2 regions of the Lelliottia sp. JS-SCA-14 genome follow, and region 1 is predicted to be linked to the other one. Evidence: predicted binding sites of a transcription regulator. Region 1 holds the regulator's gene; the other holds the start of a gene.
What was found. Region 1 encodes Fur, which represses iron uptake genes when iron is present. Its sites were predicted from a motif close to ATAATAATGAGAACNACTATCAA; they were not measured.
Positions count from the first base shown of each region.

Region 2: a site for Fur is predicted at 4,038-4,060, ahead of U9O48_RS15785 (Nramp family divalent metal transporter). Genes of this name have one in related genera too.

Region 1 covers NZ_CP141606.1:1,472,962-1,478,878, forward strand. The annotation lists gene glnS (glutamine--tRNA ligase) at 1-34, shown strand, start outside; gene chiP (chitoporin ChiP) at 476-1,876, shown strand; gene chiQ (ChiQ/YbfN family lipoprotein) at 1,923-2,252, shown strand; gene fur (ferric iron uptake transcriptional regulator) at 2,358-2,804, opposite strand; gene fldA (flavodoxin FldA) at 3,098-3,628, opposite strand; gene ybfE (LexA regulated protein) at 3,786-4,073, opposite strand; gene ybfF (esterase) at 4,203-4,976, opposite strand; gene seqA (replication initiation negative regulator SeqA) at 5,160-5,702, shown strand; gene pgm (phosphoglucomutase (alpha-D-glucose-1,6-bisphosphate-dependent)) at 5,727-5,917, shown strand, end outside.
Region 2 covers NZ_CP141606.1:3,380,876-3,386,792, forward strand. The annotation lists gene ipdC (indolepyruvate decarboxylase) at 1-1,059, opposite strand, end outside; gene mgrA (L-glyceraldehyde 3-phosphate reductase) at 1,244-2,242, shown strand; gene ypeC (DUF2502 domain-containing protein YpeC) at 2,369-2,713, shown strand; gene U9O48_RS15785 (Nramp family divalent metal transporter) at 2,759-3,997, opposite strand; gene nupC (nucleoside permease NupC) at 4,349-5,536, shown strand; gene U9O48_RS15795 (EAL domain-containing protein) at 5,576-5,917, opposite strand, start outside.

The DNA of each region.
Region 1 (5,917 bases):
TCTGCGTGACACCTGGGCCAAAATCGGCGAGTAAGCCTGGTCAATGAGAGACAAACGCCGCACAACGCGGCGTTTTTTTTGCTTATCGATCATGCTTTTACTTTTCGTGCCATTTTTTAACCGCAAAATAACACGTCAATGAGCTGCTACTTATTTTTTATAATAAAGTTTCGTGTAATACGGAATAAGCCAAATTAAAGTATGTAAGCGCTATCAAATTTCATTACTCACTGAATTTAACCATATTTTTCCGCTTAAGCCTTGTCGCAGGTGATGTGTTACAAATCACTACCAATTATGTGCACTTCGTCATAATCCTGCATTTTGCCCACTGAAAAGCATTGATAATTCGCGTCGCGAAAAATAGTCTAAAGGCGGTAGTTAATTCGAGGGTATTACAGACTACCCCTGACCATTTGGTCTTTTAGATTTTTCGCCGTTTAAGGCGCTTTTATTCGTCAAAGAGGAACAATCTATGCGTACGTTCAGTGGCAAACGTAGTGCGCTGGCGCTGGCTATCGCCGGTGTGACAGCAATGTCGGGCTTTATTGCAGCTCCGCAGGCTCAGGCAGCAGGCTTTATCGATGATTCGACACTCACGGGCGGTATCTATTACTGGCAGCGTGAACGTGACCGTAAAGATGTCACCGACGGCGACAAATACAAAGTTAACCTTTCTCACTCCACCTGGAACGCCAACCTGGATTTCCAGTCCGGTTATGCGGCTGATATGTTCGGTCTGGATATTGCTGCTTTCACGGCCATCGAAATGGCGGAAAACGGCGATAGCGCACACCCGAACGAAATCGCGTTCTCCTCAAGCAACAAAGCGTACAAAGAAGACTGGTCTGGCGATAAGAGCGGTATCAGCCTGTATAAAGCGGCGGCAAAATTCAAATACGGTCCAGTATGGGCGCGCGGTGGTTACATTCAGCCAACCGGTCAGACCCTGTTAGCCCCACACTGGAGCTTCATGCCAGGTACTTACCAGGGCGCGGAAGCCGGGGCGAACTTTGACTACGGCGATGCGGGTGCGTTGAGCTTCTCCTACATGTGGACCAACGAGTACAAAGCGCCGTGGCACATCGAGATGGACAAGTTCTACCAGAACGATAAAAAGACCCGCGTGGAGTATCTACACTCTCTCGGCGCGAAATATGACTTCAAAAACGACCTCGTGCTGGAAGCGGCGTTCGGCCAGGCGGAAGGTTACGTCGATCAGTATTTCGCCAAAGCCAGCTACAAATTCGATATCGTTGGCGGCCCGCTGACCACCAGCTATCAGTTCTACGGTACGCGTGACAAAGTCAGCGATGGCAGTGTGAACGATCTGTATGACGGTACCGCATGGCTACAGGCGCTGACCTTTGGCTACAAAATCGGTCAGGTGGATTTACGACTCGAAGGAACTTATGTCAAAGCCGAAGGGCAGCAGGGCTACTTCCTGCAGCGTATGACGCCAACCTACGCCTCTTCCAACGGTCGTCTGGATATCTGGTGGGATAACCGTTCAGACTTCAACGCCGACGGCGAAAAAGCGCTCTTCTTCGGCGCGATGTATGACCTGAAAAACTGGAATCTGCCGGGCTGGGCAGTGGGCGCATCTTACGCCTACGCATGGGACGCGAAGCCGGGCGACATGGCTACGCCAGACGCTTACTACGATCCAAACTATCGCCTGAAAGAGTCCGCTTACAGCCTGGATGCGATGTATACCCTGCAGGACGGTCGCGCGAAAGGCACCATGTTCAAACTGCACTTCACGCAGTATGACAACCACTCTGATATCCCAAGCTACGCAGGCGGTTACGGCAACATCTTCCAGGATGAACGTGACGTGAAATTCATGGTTATCGCACCATTCACCATCTTCTGATGAACTGCCTGGCGGGGTCACACCCGCCGGAATGGAGACCAACATGTTGAAGAAAATTGTAGTGGTGGCGGTACTGGCATCGGGTCTGGTTGCCTGTGCGCAGCCTCAGGCACCGAAAGAAGATTCTCGTCTCAAAGAGGCTTACAGCACCTGTATCAACACCGCGGAAGGCTCGCCGGAGAAAATCCAGGCCTGCCAGAGCGTGCTGACGGTACTGAAGAAAGAAAAGGCACATGAGCAGTTTGCGACGCAAGAGAATGTTCGCGTGATGGACTATCAGGCCTGTATCCAGGCGCGTAAAACGGGTAATGGTGAAGCAGTGAAAGCCGATTGCGGCCAGCTCTGGCAGGAAATTCGCAAGAACAACGCGCAGTAATCTGCGTTCATCAACGCCCGGCAGCGAGAGCTCGCCGGGCGTTTTGCATTTATTGCAGGCAAAAAAAAAGCCAACCGTCAGGTTGGCTCAGAGTATGAAGCAGAATTATTTGGTATCGTGAGCGTGCTCGTTTTCGCGGCAATCGCCTTCAGCACAGTGACCATACAGATACAGGCTATGGTTGGTCAGACGGATGCCATGTCGGGTGGCAATCTCACGCTGACGTGCTTCGATAGAGTCATCGCTAAACTCAATCACCTTGCCGCAGTCGAGGCAAATCAGGTGATCGTGGTGATGCTGCTGCGTCAGTTCAAAAACGGATTTACCGCCTTCAAAATTATGACGGGTGACAATGCCGGCGTCATCGAACTGGTTCAGAACGCGGTATACGGTCGCCAGCCCAATCTCTTCGCCCATGTCGATCAGACGCTTGTATAAGTCTTCCGCACTGACGTGATGGTTGTCCGGCCCTTGCAGAACTTCCAGGATTTTTAAACGAGGAAGCGTCACTTTCAGGCCAGCCTTCTTTAATGCGGTATTGTTGTCAGTCATGCGGAATCTGTCCTGTTGCTAAACGATTCACTTCCTTAAGAAGTGACAGAAAATGCAGTTGGGATAATGCGTCTCATTATAGAACTGCCATGTCTAAATGAAAACCGCAAGTCTCAAGCAAAGTATGCTTATAAAAACGTGGTATCACCAACAAACTTGTTCGATGGCATCCACTTTAACCCTGGGACATTGTACAGGTATGAACGCAAAAGTTAAAAATTTGTAGCAATTATTTTGATTGGAATTATCTATCAATGAGGCATAGCGTAAAACGCTACACCTCACAGATTTGATCAGGCGTTCAGAATGTCGTCGAGGTGCAGTTCTTCGCGGATCTGTTTCACCCACTTGTCGACGCGCTCTGCGGTCAGCTCTGGCTGACGGTCTTCGTCGATAGCGAGGCCAACAAAGTGGTCGTCATCCGCCAGGCCTTTAGAAGCTTCGAAATGATAGCCCGCCGTTGGCCAGTGGCCGACGATCGCGGCGCCGCGTGGCTCAATGATGTCGCGGATGGTGCCCAGCGCATCACAGAAGTACTCTGCGTAATCTTCCTGGTCGCCGCAGCCGAAGAGGGCCACGAGCTTGCCGTTGAAATCGACTTCTTCCAGCGTCGGGAAGAAATCATCCCAGTCACACTGCGCTTCGCCGTAGTACCAGGTTGGGATGCCGAGCAGCAGAATATCGTAGCCTTCGAGATCTTCTTTGCTGCTCTTAGCAATGTCATGCACGTCGGCAACGTCTTTACCAAGCTGTTTTTGAATGTTTTTTGCGATGTTTTCGGTATTACCGGTATCGCTGCCGAAAAAAATGCCGATGATTGCCATGAGTAAAATAACCTCTTGAAACTTAATGGTATGGTGGCGCAATTTGTCCACGGATAAGGGCAATCATAGCAGAACAGGGAAGTCTGCGGAAACAGCTATCACGCGGGACTGCACTCTGTGCTACATGAAAGGGACAAATGAGTGGATTTTCAGACGATCACCTGGTGCTGCGCCACGCCTGAAGTTGCGCCATCAGCATCTCTTCAATCAGCTCGCTGCGGCTGATTTCGCGGGCGTCGGCCAGTTCACTTAAGGCGTCAGCCGCTTCCGCGTTGAGTTTTAGCTCGACGCGTTTAAGCCCACGACTCTTGTCGCGTTTTAGCTGATTGCGCTTATTGATGCGCAACTGTTCATCACGCGAAAGCGGATTGGTTTTTGGTCGTCCCGGTCGACGTTCAGTCGCGAACAGATCTAATGTCGTGCGGTCCGTTTGTTCTTTGGCCATGATTCAGAGACTTCGGGGGAAAACAAGCAGCCCTGCTATTGCCGGGGCGATGAGCGCGACATCATACATGACGTCAACCTGCACGCCAACGACTGGTGACCCGCAGGCAACCGGTCGCTGGCTTTTTAATCAAATCACATTATCAGAGAGATAACGACGAATCGCCCGCAGCACGGCTTCCGGTTTTTCGGCGTGAACCCAGTGTCCGGCTCCGGCTACCACATGTGCACGCGCCTGGGGGAATTGCGCCAGCAGCTCATCGCGACAGGCGTCGGTGACGTACGGGGAATTCCCGCCACGGATAAACAGGGTAGGGTGCGGCCAGGCCGGAACGTTGTCCCAGCCGACAATATGGGAATATTGATCCCACAGCACCGGCACGTTAAAACGCCATGCGCCATCGACGAAGGATTTCAGCAGAAACTGCACCACGCCTTCTTCATCCAGATGTTCGCGCATCACCGCCGCTGCCTGCTGGCGCGTGGAAACGCCCGCCTCGGTCACGGCGTTGATCGCCGCAAAGATTTCATCATGACGGCGCACGTCGTAATCCACCGGGGCGACGTCGATCACCACCAAATGGTCGATACGCTCAGGAGCCAGCGCCGTCAGAGCCATGACCGCTTTGCCGCCCATCGAATGGCCAATCAGCGTCGCTTTTTCAATCTGGTTGGCATCGAGGGTATCCAGCAGATCCTGCGCCATCGCGGCGTAGGTCATCTCCGGGCTGCGCTCGGAAAGGCCGTGGTTGCGCATATCCACCTGCAGGATATCGTGGTCGGCCACCAGATCGCGGGCCAGCACGCCCAGGTTATCGAGGCTGCCAAACAGGCCATGAACCAGTACGATGGGAGAATTATTGTTCGGCGATTGTGCAGATTGCGCTCGGCTATTCAATTTCATGGCAAAGTTCTTTTTTTACGTATGTCAGGTTAGGGTATTATGTTGACCATTCTGCCGCCCGGCTGCAAGGTTCCAGTTTAATCTGACTTTTGCCGCAAGCCTGGCTTGACCCTATCCGCGGTTGGGATTAGCCCTTATAATCCCAACGACTTGTATTCAGATAAGATATTGCACTGGATTAAGATGAAAACAATCGAAGTTGATGATGAGCTCTATCAGTATATTGCCAGCCACACGCGACATATTGGCGAGAGTGCGTCCGACATTTTACGGCGTATGCTGAAATTTTCCGCCGCCTCACAGCCTGCAACTCCGGTTTCTAAAGAGGTTCGTCAGCTGAGCGCTGCTGTTGAAGTCAAAACAGTCGCCCCGGTGAAAGACAAAGTCCGCGCAGTGCGTGAACTGCTGCTTTCCGACGAATACGCCGAGCAGAAGAAAGCGGTTAACCGCTTTATGCTGGTGCTGTCTACACTCTATTCACTGGATAACAAAGCGTTTGCCGAAGCCACTGATTCGCTTCATGGCCGTACCCGCGTCTACTTCGCGGGCGACGAGCAGACGCTGCTTGCCAACGGCAATCAAACCAAACCTAAACATGTCCCTGGTACGCCGTACTGGGTGATCACCAATACCAACACCGGACGCAAATGCAGCATGGTCGAACACATCATGCAGTCGATGCAATTCCCGGCGGAATTGATTGAAAAGGTTTGCGGTACCATTTAACCCTTGCACAGGAAGGACCAGGCAATGGCAAATCACGAACGTGCGGGTCAGCCTGCACAACAAAGCGATTTGATTAACGTCGCTCAACTCACCGCGCAGTACTACGTGCTGAAGCCGGAAGTGGGCAACGCAGAACACGCAGTGAAGTTTGGTACGTCTGGCCACCGCGGCAGCGCGGCGCGCCATAGCTTTAACGAACCGCATATTCTGGCCAT
Region 2 (5,917 bases), 1.9 Mb from region 1:
ATGGGTGAGCGGCGCCTGCCGGGCCGGTGTCGTCTGCCTGGTGATGTGCTGCTTACACAGCGCCGAGAGGATCTCGACGGCCTTCGCCATCGGAATGCCCGTGAACCAGCGCTCCCCCACGCGGGCGGCGTGCGGCTGGATTTCGATGGTTTTGGCCGCCGGGAGATGGTGTGTGAAACCGGCGGTCAGGGTATCGGTGAAACGCGTCCCGACGCAGATAATCATATCCGCCTCTTCAATGGCTTCTTTCACCCCTTCCCCGCTCGCCGAGCCGCTGTAAGTGCCGTAAAAACCGGGCTGGCGCTCATCAAAAATCCCTTTGCCCATCAGCATGGTCGCGTGGGCCATCGGCGTCTCTTTCACCCATTTCTGCAGCTGATCTTTGAGCCCATACCGCAGCACCAGGAAGTCAGCCAGCAGTGCGGTACGTTTGCTGCTGGCGAGGCGCGATTCAGCCGCATCGCGGAAGGCTTTCAGGCAGGTGCTGTCCGCGTGAGAGGTGCGTTCTGTGAGAGCGTTTACAGGCGGCGTGGCCGGTTTTTTTGCCACGTCCGCAGGCAACATCAGATACCCCGGACGCCGCTCGCGCAGCATGATCGACAAGACCCGGTCGATTTCATAGCAGGCGTTTTGCTCCGTTAAAATCGCCTGCGCCACCGTCACCGGCTCACTCATCCGGTAAAAATGACGGAACTCGCCGTCGCCCAGCGTGTGGTGCAGTAGTTCGCCTTTTTGCTGCGCGGCGCTGCCCGGTGCGCCCACGATATGCAGCACCGGAACGTACTCCGCGAAGCTGCCCGCGATACCGTTCATAGCGCTCAATTCCCCGACGCCAAATGTCGTCAACAGCGCGGAAAAGCCCTTGCAGCGGGCATACCCGTCAGCAGCGTAAGCGGCGTTCAGCTCGTTTGCACAGCCCACCCAGCGGATGTCCGGGCTGTCGATGACATGATCGAGAAACTGCAGGTTGTAGTCGCCAGGGACGCCAAACAGGTGTTCGGCGCCGCAGTGTTTTAGTCGTTCAAGCAGGTAATCGGCGACGCAGTATGGGGTTCGCATAACAGGTGTCCTTCTGACGTTGACCTCACTTTGAGTATTAAAGAAGCGTGATGACTGTCCAGAAACCGCGACAAGATGACGCTGGAAAGAATGCTTTACGAAAAATGGCGGTGTAATCTGATTTACTGCGCCACGGTGTAAACGTATACACTGATGGGATATTTCAGGTCAGAGGGGTTTAGCAATGGTTTTTCAGGCGGATAAAATGCGTTATCAGTCAATGCAGTATCGTCGCTGCGGCCAGAGCGGTTTAAAGCTGCCCGCAATTTCGCTGGGTTTATGGCATAACTTTGGCGATACCACGCTCATTGACACCAGTCGTCAACTTTTACACCGCGCCTTCGAGCTGGGGATTACCCATTTCGATCTGGCCAATAACTACGGGCCACCTCCCGGCTCGGCAGAATCGAACTTTGGTCGCATTTTGCAGGAAGATTTTCTGCCCTATCGCGATGAACTGATTATCTCGACCAAGGCGGGCTATACCATGTGGGACGGCCCCTACGGTGACTGGGGTTCACGTAAATATCTGATCGCCAGCCTCGATCAGAGCCTGAAGCGTATGGGGCTGGAGTACGTGGATATCTTCTATCACCACCGCCCGGACCCGGAAACGCCGCTGCGCGAGACGATGAAAGCCCTCGACCACGTGGTGCGTCAGGGGAAAGCGCTCTACGTTGGCCTGTCGAATTACCCGGCGGAACTGGCGCGTCAGGCGATTGAGATCCTCGACGACCTCGGTACGCCGTGTCTTATCCACCAGCCGAAGTACTCTATGTTTGAACGCGCGCCGGAACAGGGTTTGCTGTCCGTCCTGCAGGAGAAAGGCGTCGGCTGTATTCCGTTCTCTCCGCTGGCCGGTGGGCAACTGACCGACCGTTATCTGAACGGTATTCCGGCGGATTCTCGTGCGGCCAGCGGAAGTCGCTTCCTCAATCCGGATCACATTACGGAAGAAAAAATCAGCCAGGTGCGCGAGCTGAACGCGCTGGCCGAAAGCCGGGGTCAAAAGCTGTCGCAGATGGCGCTGGCCTGGGTGTTACGCCACGACGCGGTCACGACGGTGCTGATTGGCGCGAGTAAGACCGCGCAAATCGAGGACGCCGTCGGCACGCTGAATAACCTGCACTTTACCTCTGACGAGCTCAGTACCATTGATGCGATCCTGAACCGCTCAAAATAAATCCACTTTTAGCAAAACGTGCTCCCCCTGACGAATTAGGAGTTGAGGCGATTAAACGGGGCTTTACGGCCCCGTAATATTGCGTTAACAGGCCGCTTACGGCCCCGATCGTGAAGGAGAAGAAGCATGTTCAGGTCACTGATTCTTGCAGCGGTATTAATGGCTTCAGCACCGCTGGTCGCCAATGCTGGCGAAATCACCCTGTTGCCATCAGTAAAATTACAAATTGGCGATCGTGACAATTATGGTAACTACTGGGACGGCGGTGGCTGGCGCGACCGTGATTACTGGCACCGCAACTATGAATGGCGAAAAGACCGCTGGTGGAGGCACGATAATGGCCGTCACCGTGGCTGGGATAATCGCAAAGCGTACGAGCGTGGCTATCGTGAAGGCTGGAGCGACCGGGACGATCGTCGCGGACCGCACGGTCATGGACGCGGTCACGGACACGGCGGCCATCACCACTAAAAAACAAAAAGGAGCCAAATGGCTCCTTTTTTTATGTCTGCAATCTTACAGCCCCAGCGCCGTACCAATCAGCAGCCACAGGTTCAAGGCCACCACCAGCACCACGATAATCCAGCCGATACGTTTAACCAGCGTGGTATTGACCAGGTCGCCCATCAGCTTCTGGTTGCTGGTAAAGATCAGCAGCGGAACCAGCGCCAGCGCGATACCAAAGCTCAGCAGGACCTGGCTCATCACCAGAATGCGCGTCGGATCCAGCCCCATCAGAATGACGATAAACGACGGCAGCATCGTCACGGAGCGGCGCACCCACAGAGGAATGTGGAAGCGTACGAACCCCTGCATCACCACCTGTCCGGCCAGCGTCCCGACCACCGTCGATGAAAGACCGGCTGCCACCAGGCTCAGGCCGAAGATGGTCGCCGCCGCGTGGCTCAGGAGCGGTTCCAGCGTCAGGTATGCCTGATCGAGATCGGCAATCCCCGTGTGACCGTTAAAGTGGAACGCCGCTGCGGCCGTCGCCATCATTGCCAGATTCACAAACCCGGCGATGGTCATGGCGATACCCACATCCCATTTGGTGGCCGAATAGCGCTCCTGGCGAGAGCCTTCGTGGGCGTGCTGCGTCAGGGAGGAGTGGAGATAAATCACGTGCGGCATGATGGTCGCCCCCAGAACGCCCGCCGCCAGGAACACGGCTTCTGACGTCGGCAGGCTGGGGATGATCATCCCTTTACTCAGCTGCGCCAGATTCGGCTGGGAAAATATCAGCTCAACAATATAGGCCGCAGCGACAAACAGCAGCAGACCGCCGATCACCAGCTCGAGGGGCTTCTGCCCGCGGCGCTGGAGCATCAAAATCAGGAAGGTGGCGATCCCGGTCAGTACCGCCCCCTGCAGGAGCGACACGCCCAGAATCAGCTTAAAGCCTATCGCCGCGCCGATAAATTCGGCGAGGTCAGTCGCCATGGCGATGATTTCCGCCTGCACCCAATAGAACCAGACCACCGGACGCGGATAGTGATCGCGAATCTGTTCCGCGAGGTTTTTCCCCGTCGCGATACCCAGTTTTGCGGAGAGCACCTGAATGAGCATCGCCATCAGGTTCGCCCACACCACCACCCACAGTAATTTGTAGCCAAAGCTCGCCCCGGCCTGAATGTTGGTCGCAAAATTACCCGGATCGATATAGCCAATAGCAGCGATGAACGCAGGTCCCATTAATGCGAACCTGAGCTTGCGCGCCGCTCTGGCACTGCTACCCTCTACGCGACTGTTTGTCATTTCTGCCTCTGGAAATATAGCCTTTGCTATGTTTCATGCTATCAAAATGAGAATGATTATCAAGATCATTTAAAAAGTTTATAGTGATTTCTCTGATAGCAAAGAACGATAGCTGGGGCGGGTGCAATGAAACGATCTCACAGACAGTGAAATCGCACAGTCATTTGTGAAGCGTAGCACACAAACGTAACTTTTCACTCATTTACATAACATAACAGAAGTGTATGGTTGATCACTATTTTTGAGACTCGTCACAGGTTGTAACTATACTGTGGCCTTGATCTCGTTTTCTTTGTGCTTGTTACATAGAATGTGCACGGAAATTAAACCTGCCTCATATTTGGAGCAAATATGGACCGCGTCCTTCATTTTGTCCTGGCACTTGTTGTCGTTACTGCACTTGCATTGCTGGTCAGCACAGACCGCAAAAACATTCGTATACGTTATGTTGTACAGCTGCTCGTCATTGAAGTTTTACTTGCGTGGTTCTTCCTGAACTCCAACGTAGGCCTGGGCTTCGTGAAAGGCTTCTCCGAAATGTTCGAAAAACTGCTCGGATTTGCTAACGAAGGGACGAACTTTGTCTTCGGCAGCATGAACGATCAAGGCCTGGCATTCTTCTTCCTGAAAGTGCTTTGCCCAATCGTCTTCATCTCTGCGCTGATCGGTATTCTGCAGCACATCCGTGTTCTGCCGTTTGTGATCCGTGGGATTGGTTTCCTGTTATCCAAAGTCAACGGCATGGGTAAACTGGAATCTTTCAACGCAGTCAGCTCCCTGATTCTGGGCCAGTCCGAGAACTTTATCGCGTATAAAGACATCCTCGGCAAAATGTCCCGCAACCGCATGTACACCATGGCGGCTACCGCAATGTCGACTGTTTCCATGTCTATCGTGGGCGCATACATGACAATGCTGGATCCAAAATACGTGGTCGCAGCACTGGTTCTGAACATGTTCAGCACCTTTATCGTTCTGTCGCTGATCAACCCGTACCGCGTTGACGCCAGCGAAGAAAATATCCAGATGTCTAACCTGCACGAAGGCCAGAGCTTCTTCGAAATGCTGGGCGAGTACATTCTGGCAGGTTTCAAAGTGGCGATTATCGTTGCTGCGATGCTGATCGGCTTCATCGCCCTGATCGCTGCGCTGAACGCCCTGTTCGCGGCTGTGCTGGGTATCTCCTTCCAGGGCATTCTGGGCTACATCTTCTACCCGATTGCATGGGTGATGGGTGTTCCGGCTCACGAAGCACTGCAGGTCGGCAGCATCATGGCGACCAAACTGGTTTCCAACGAATTCGTTGCGATGATGGATCTGCAGAAAATCGCCAGCACGCTCTCTCCTCGCGCTGAAGGTATCCTGTCTGTGTTCCTGGTCTCCTTCGCTAACTTCTCTTCCATCGGCATCATCGCCGGTGCGATTAAAGGTCTGAACGAAGAGCAAGGTAACGTGGTTTCTCGCTTCGGCCTGAAACTGGTATATGGCTCGACGCTGGTGAGCGTACTGTCCGCGTCTATCGCGGCACTGGTACTGTAATCAGAATAAAAAAACCGGGGGTTTGCGCCCCCGGTTTTTTTACGCCTTCAGTTCATCTAGCGGCTGGGGTTTTCCCAGCAAATAGCCCTGCAAATAGTCTACCCCGATATCGAGTAACATCTGCCGCTGCTCCGGCGTTTCGACAAACTCCGCCACCACGCACAAGGATTTGGTCTTCGCCAGATTACAAATCGACTTCACAATGGTCGCATCCATGCTGTCCGTACAGATGTCTTTCACAAAGCAACCGTCGATTTTAATGATGTCCGCCTGTAGCCGTTTGAGTCGCTCATAGTTGGCATACCCCGTGCCAAAATCATCGATCGCAATTTTGAAGCCGTATTCGCGCAGTTGCTGGATATTCTGAATGCTGTATTCGGA